Regions from separate parts of the Streptomyces sp. NPDC096310 genome, predicted to be linked through region 2. Evidence: riboswitches for the same ligand, from Rfam matches in the RefSeq annotation. Region 2 holds a riboswitch; the other holds the start of a gene.
The links. Region 2 has a riboswitch for cobalamin ahead of ACIQ7D_RS34320 (CbtB-domain containing protein). Riboswitches for the same ligand answer to the same signal wherever they lie in the genome.

Region 1: another riboswitch for cobalamin. It lies ahead of ACIQ7D_RS33035 (cobalamin biosynthesis protein); the one in region 2 lies ahead of ACIQ7D_RS34320 (CbtB-domain containing protein).

Annotation. Positions count from the first base shown of each region.
Region 1 covers NZ_JBIWFO010000028.1:49,549-52,938, reverse strand. Annotated here, with positions in the region: gene ACIQ7D_RS33040 (cobyric acid synthase) at 1-912, opposite strand, end outside; gene ACIQ7D_RS33035 (cobalamin biosynthesis protein) at 909-1,916, opposite strand; cobalamin riboswitch at 1,953-2,073, opposite strand; gene ACIQ7D_RS33030 (hypothetical protein) at 2,192-2,455, opposite strand; gene ACIQ7D_RS33025 (anion permease) at 2,468-3,390, opposite strand, start outside.
Region 2 covers NZ_JBIWFO010000032.1:43,208-46,597, forward strand. Annotated here, with positions in the region: gene ACIQ7D_RS34310 (NAD(P)-dependent oxidoreductase) at 1-426, shown strand, start outside; gene ACIQ7D_RS34315 (CbtA family protein) at 416-1,264, opposite strand; gene ACIQ7D_RS34320 (CbtB-domain containing protein) at 1,310-1,549, opposite strand; cobalamin riboswitch at 1,587-1,743, opposite strand; gene ACIQ7D_RS34325 (histidine phosphatase family protein) at 1,766-2,479, shown strand; gene ACIQ7D_RS34330 (GlsB/YeaQ/YmgE family stress response membrane protein) at 2,483-2,746, opposite strand; gene ACIQ7D_RS34335 (hypothetical protein) at 2,898-3,215, opposite strand.

The DNA.
Region 1 (3,390 bases), on a different contig from region 2:
CTCGGGACGGTCCACGAACCGCACCACGACACCGGGCTCCGCCGCCAGCGCGTCCACATCGGTGAAGTTCGACATCAGCGGCAGGGCGCAGACCGCCACCCGCAGCACGTCCGCGCCGTACGGGGGAGCCACCACCGACTCACGGGCGCCACCGCGCGGCGAGACCCGCAGGCCGTCCTCCTCGTCGATCCCCAGACCGTGCCGGAAGGGCAGCACGCCGAGCGTCGCCCGCCCGGTCAGCCCGCGCAGCATGTCGAGCCCCGGCTCCAGCAGCGAGACATCGCCCCGGAACTTGTTGACGAGATACCCGGCGACCAGCGCCTGGTCCTCCGGGCTCAGCAGCGCGGTCGTCCCGAAGAAGGAGGCGAAGACCCCGCCCCGGTCGATGTCCCCGACCACGACCACCGGCAGCCGCGCGGCCCGCGCGATCCCCATGTTCACGATGTCGGTACGGCGCAGATTGATCTCGGCCGGGCTGCCCGCGCCCTCACAGATCACGGCGTCGTACGTGGACCGCAGCTCCTGGAGGCACGCCAGCACGGGTTCGAGCAGCGCTTCCTGCCGGCCGCCGTGGTAGCCGCGGGCGCTCAGCTCCCCGACCGGCTTGCCCATCAGCACCACCTGGCTGCTGCGGTCGCTGCCCGGCTTCAGCAGCACGGGGTTCATCAGCGCGGTCGGCTCCACCCGCGCGGCCCGCGCCTGCATCGCCTGGGCGCGCCCGATCTCCGCGCCCTCGCGCGTCACGAACGAGTTCAGCGACATGTTCTGGCCCTTGAACGGCGCGACCTTCACACCCCGGCGCGCCAGCCAGCGGCAGATCCCCGCCGTGACGACGCTCTTGCCCGCGTCGGAGGTCGTACCGGCGATCAGCAGCCCTCCGCCGAGCCCCGTGCCCCCGCTGTTCCGGCTCATCCGCGCCTCCTGGTGGTGAGGGCCGCGCGCACCGCGCCGTACCCGAGGCGGCCCGTGACACAGGCCGCGAGAGCGAGCACGTTGACCCGGCGGGCCAGCCGCACGGCGCGCTCGATGTCCTGGACCCCGACCGGGCGCCCCGTGCCGTTCAGGACGGGGCGGTGCTCCACGCGCCCGCCGTACGCGAGCGTTCCGCCGAGCCGTACCCCCAGCGCCCCGGCGAACGAGGCCTCCACCGGCCCCGCGTTGGGGCTCGGATGGCGGTGCGCGTCCTGCCGTACGGCCCGCAGCGCACCGCGCCTGTCCTCTCCGGCGGCGACGGCCAGCGCGGCGGTCAGCCGGGCCCCCGGCCACCCCACGACATCGTCGAGCCGGGCCGACGCCCAGCCGAACCGGCGGTAACGCTCGCTCTTGTGACCCACCATCGCGTCCAGTGTGTTCACGGCCCGGAACCCGGCGAGCCCCGGCGCCCCGGCGACCGCGCCCCACACCAGGGCGCCCACGACGGCGTCGGAGGTGTTCTCGGCGACGGACTCCACGACGGCGCGCGCGATCTGCGCCTCGTCCAGGGAGTACGGGTCACGCCCGCACAGATGCGGCAGGCGCCGCCGGGCGGCTTCGAGGTCCCCGGCGGCCAGCGCGGCGCCGACGGCCCGCGCCTCGCGGCCCAGCGAGGCGCCCCCGACCACGGCCCAGGTGGCGGTGGCGGTCAGCGCCACGGAGGCGGCGGGGCTGCGGCGTACCGCGGTGGCGGCCAGTGCCGCGGCCCCGGCGGCGCCTCCGGCGCACAGCGCGGTGTGCAGCGCACCCCAGCCGCGGTGGTCGCGCCACAGCGCGCGTTCGACGGCCCCGGCGGCCCGCCCGAAGGCGGCCACCGGATGTCCCCGGCGCGGATCGCCGAACAGCCGGTCGCCCAGCAGGCCGAGGGTGGCGCCGTACGCGAAGACCCGCTCGGCGGCAGGGGCGGCTGAACCGCCGCGCGCGGCAAAACCGCAGCCAGGCATGGCGAAGTGTCCTCACTCAGGGTCCGCGCCCCGGTTCGACGTTCGGAGTACGACGGCGAGAGTTCCTGGCTCCTGGAGGCGAGGCTCACAGTGACAGTGGCGGGACCGCGCCGGATTCGCACCGGCTTCCTCTGCTGCCGTCGTCAATGGCCCCGGAAGTCCACCACGCTCCGCAACACCCGTCAACTCATCCTTGACCTGCGGCGGGACAGTGTGCGGAGCCCCACATCGGGCCGGTCGGCCGATGCGGGGCTCCTGGGGGCGTGCTCGTGGGCTCAGGCCACGATGAGACTGATCCCGTACGCGACGGCCCCGGCGCAGAGCGCGAAGCACAGGCAGGCGCCGGCGCGGGCCGCGAGCGGCGCGGGGCCGGTGGCGGGGGTGGAGGCGGCGGCCGAGGTGCCGGCCGGTCCTGGCGCGGCCGTGGAGCCGCGCTTGGCGAGGCCCACGATGCCCAGGGTGAACAGGCCCACGAGGCCGACGGTCGCCACGAGGCTGACGCCGAAGACGGAGCCGAGTGCTGCCCAGTCGATGTTCATACGGTCGCTTCCTTACACCGTGGCGGGGCGGGCCGGCTCACCGGTCTGGCCCGGGGTGGTGGCCGCGGGGGCCGGGATGGTGGTCGAGAGGTCCTGGTCGGCGGCGCCCGCCGGCGGAGGCGGGGTGACGGCCGCCATGGCGGTGGTGACCACTCCGGCCGGCTCGGCGGCGAGGCCGGTGCCCGCGGCGGGCTCGGCGGTGACGTTGGTGTGGTCGACCGGGCGGCGGCGCGAGGCGAGCCAGATCCCGGCGGAGCCCGCGACCAGCAGCACCGCGACGACGGCGATGCCCCAGGTGCCCTGGCCGGTCAGGAACTCGGCGCCGGCGGCGACCAGTCCCGCGGCCGGCAGCGTCAGCCCCCAGGCGACGAACATCCGGGTGGCGGTGGACCAGCGCACCACGCCGCCCTTGCGGCCGAGCCCCGCGCCCATCACGGCGCCGGAGCAGGACTGCGTGGTGGAGAGCGAGAAGCCCAGGTGCGAGGAGGCCAGGATGACGGTGGCTGCGCTGGTCTGGGCGGCGAAGCCCTGCTGCGGCTGGAGGTCGGTGAGGCCGGTGCCCATGGTGCGGATGATGCGCCAGCCGCCGAGGTACGTGCCGAGCGCGATCGCGATGCCCGCGGAGACGATCACCCACAGGGGCGGGTTGGAGCCGGGGGCGAGGACACCACCGGTGACCAGGGCGAGCGTGATGACGCCCATGGTCTTCTGCGCGTCGTTGGTGCCGTGGGCGAGCGAGACGAGCCCGGCGGAGGCGATCTGCCCGGCCCGGTAGCCCTTGGCGGTGGCCTTGTCGTCCGTACCGCGGCCGATCCGGTACGTCAGCCTCGTCGCCAGCAGGGCGGCGAGCCCGGCGACCACGGGGGCGGCGAGCGCGGGGATCAGGACCTTGGTGATGACGACCCCGCCGTTGACGCCGGAGGCGCCGACGGACA
Region 2 (3,390 bases):
GTGGGCCCCGCCGCCCGCCACGACCCGCTCAGGCCCGCGTCCACCTCGGCGCGGGCGCTGGTCGCGGCGATGTCGGCGGCCGGGGTGCGGCGCCTCGTCGTGGTGAGCGCGGCGCCGCTGAACCGTACGGGTGTGGCGCAGACATGGCTCGCACACCGGGTGATCACGCCCATGATGTGGGTGATCCTCAGGGAGGTGTACACGGACCTGGAGCTGATGGAACGGACCCTGGCCGACAGCGACCTCGACTGGACGTCGGTACGGCCGCCCCGGCTGACGAACGGCGCGGGCCGAGGCATCTACCGGCACGCGATCGACGCGGGCCCGCCCGGCAACCGCATCGCCCGCGCCGATGTCGCCCGCGCCATGCTCGACTTCATGGCGGCGCCGGAGACGGTACGCCACGTGGTGGGCGTCAGCGAGTGACCTCCCCCATGGTCCCGGCCCCCGAGGCCCCGGTCCCCGAGGTCCCCACGGTCCCGGCGGCCGGCGCGGGGACGGCAGCCGCCCGCGGCCGGAGCGCGCGCTCGGCCAGTACGCCGAAGATCAGCCCGAAGGCCGTCCACAGCAGCGCCTGCACACCGAGCGACGCGAGCCTGAACTCCCACAGCAGCGCGGCGGGGAAGGACGCGGGAACGGCGTCGGTGTTGCCGGGCAGCACCAGACAGGCGACGGCCACCACGGCCACGTAACCGCCACCGGCGGCGAGCGACGCGTTCCAGTTGCCGAGCCGGGGCGCCAGCCGTCGGCCCGCGATGACGGCGATGACCGCCAGCAACACGCTGAGCAGGATCATCAGGAAGAACAGCGTGGTGCGTCTGCCGATGGTGTCCGGGCTGCCGACGGCGGGCGGCGCCGCCGGATACTTCAGGAACGGCACCAGACAGACGGTCGTGAAGGCGGCGCCCGCGACCAGCGCCGCGGTCGCCCGTGGACCGAACCGGCCGATCCTGCCCAGGCTCACGGCGAAGACCAGCGAGGCGATACCGCCCAGGGCCACCCCGTACACCAGTACACCGGTGGCGAGTCCGAACGTCGACTGGACGGGCCTGCTGACCAGTTCCTCTTCCTCCTCCCCGGCCGCGCCGGAGTCCGGTGCCGCGCCGTGGTGATGCGCCGGGGCGGACCGGGCCTCCTCCTGGGCGATGGAGTCCCGTACGGACGGCTCACCCGCGAAGTAGGCCAGCGCGAAGGCGAGAAGCCCGGCCAGCACGCCCGCGACCATGCCGCGGACCAGGATGATTCTGACGGTGGAGGCATGCATGCGCGTATATCTCCGTAATCTCCGTGCTCCGTGATCGCCGTCAGGTCAGTGGCAGGGGAAACCGAGCAGATGACGGCCGTCGTGCACCCACTCGTGCACACCGGAACCGGAGATCACCGACGTCGCGCCCTGTTCGGCGCCGACGAAGTAGAGCAGCACCAGCATCAGGGTGCCGACGAAGACCGCCCACGGCAGAACGGCGCGCAGCGGAAGCGGAGCCGGTACGGCGACGGTGGACGAGGTGGGCGCGACGGCCGCGTTCGCAGACGCTATGGACTGAGCCATGGCAGATCCTCCTTGGGGAACTCGCGTCCCGTTTCATGGAGCTCGAACGACGGCCTTCGGGTCTGACTCACCGGGCCCCCGCCGCATGGCACGCGGCCGGCACCCGGCATACAGTGGCGCGACCGTGCCGGAATCTCACCGGACTTCCGTCTCGCCGTCGTGGATATCGACGTGAAGGTACCGCGAACCGGCAGACGGGCCAAGGGGGCCCTTGCCATGACGATCCGCGTGCTGCTCATCTCACCCGCCATGGGACCGGCCCTGCGCGCGGCCCGCTTCGGCGAGGAACCACCGGAAGTCCGGCGGCCCGAGGCGCCCGGGGACGGCCCCGGGTACGACGGCCCCGCGGACACCCCCGGGAACGCCCCCGGCGCGGTGGGCGACCCCGGGGCCGGGCAGGACAGCGCGGTGGACACCGCCGGGGTACGTCAGACCGAGGCCGTACGGGAGGACTTCCTCCGCGGCGCCCGTACCGCCGCCGTGTACGTCTCGCCCTCGCCCCGCTGCCGTACGACCGCCCGCCTGCTCGGCCTGGACGCGCGGCCGCTGCCCGACCTCGCGCCCTGGGCGATGGGCCGCTGGCGGGGCAGGACCCTCGACGAGGTCGCCGCCGCGGAACCGCGGGCGGTGAGCGCCTGGCTCGCCGACCCCGCCGCCGCGCCGCACGGCGGTGAGTCCCTGCTCGCGCTCCAGGCCCGCGTCGGCCGCTGGCTCGACGCGCTGGGGCAGAACACCCCCCGGGTGGTCGCCGTGGCCGAGCCGGACATCGTCCGCGCCGCCACCGTCCACGCGCTCGGCACGGCCGCCGGAACGTTCTGGCGGTTCGACGTACGGCCGCTCACCGCCACCGAGTTCACCGGACGGGACGGCCGCTGGAACCTGCTCAGCGGCCGTCCGCTCGCCGGCGAAGGCACCGGAGAGGAAATCTGAGAATCAGCCGCGGCCCTTGGCTCGGTCCAGCGCGGCCACCCCCACGGCCGCCAGGCCGACCTGGATGATCAGCTCGATCCAGTCGAAGCCTTTGGTGTCCGCGACGCCGAACGCCGCCGCGATGAACGTACCGACGAGCGCCGCGACGATACCGACGCCGATGGTCCACAGCACCCCGATGCGCTGGCGCCCGGGCACCACGAGCCGGCCGAGCACACCGATGACGATGCCGACGACGACGGCAACGAAAATGCCGGATATCTCCATGTCCCCTCCTCTTCGCCCACTTACTGTCGAAAGTGGTACTCGCCGACCGTGTGCCCGCCCTGCGGACGCCGAATCCTTGCCGCCACCCACAAGGCCCTGAAGACCCGCACGCCCCACCGGGGGCCCGCAGGCCGGCCAGGCCCGCCGAGGCCTACCGCTGCGGCGTCCAGCCCGGGCCGCGCCCCGTCAGCGCCAGCAGCACATCGAACGGAGCGGCGCCCTCCGCCACCGGCTCCCCGGACATCCCCATCCGCCGGGCCGTCGGCGCCAGCGCCCCGAACTCCGCCACCAGCACCCCGACGAGCGCCGCCTCCGGCTCGTACGGCTGGCCCGTCGCCCGCGCCAGGTCCCACGCGTGCACCGTCAGGTCCCTCGGCACCATCGAGCCGACCGTCCTGGCCGGCAGCCCCGTCGCCCCCGACGTGCCCTCCTCGGCACCCGGCGCGCCCCACGCGGCCCTGCGCGCCATGCCCTCGTCGACCGGATCAGGACGGACCCCGCGATCCGGCCCCTCGCCCGCCCCACCGACGAGGCCCGCGCTCGCCGCCGACCTCGGCTACAGCGACCAGGCCCATCCCGTCCGGGACTTCACGGCGACGGTAGGCGTCCCACCCACGGCGTACGCCCGCACCGGGCCCCGGGAA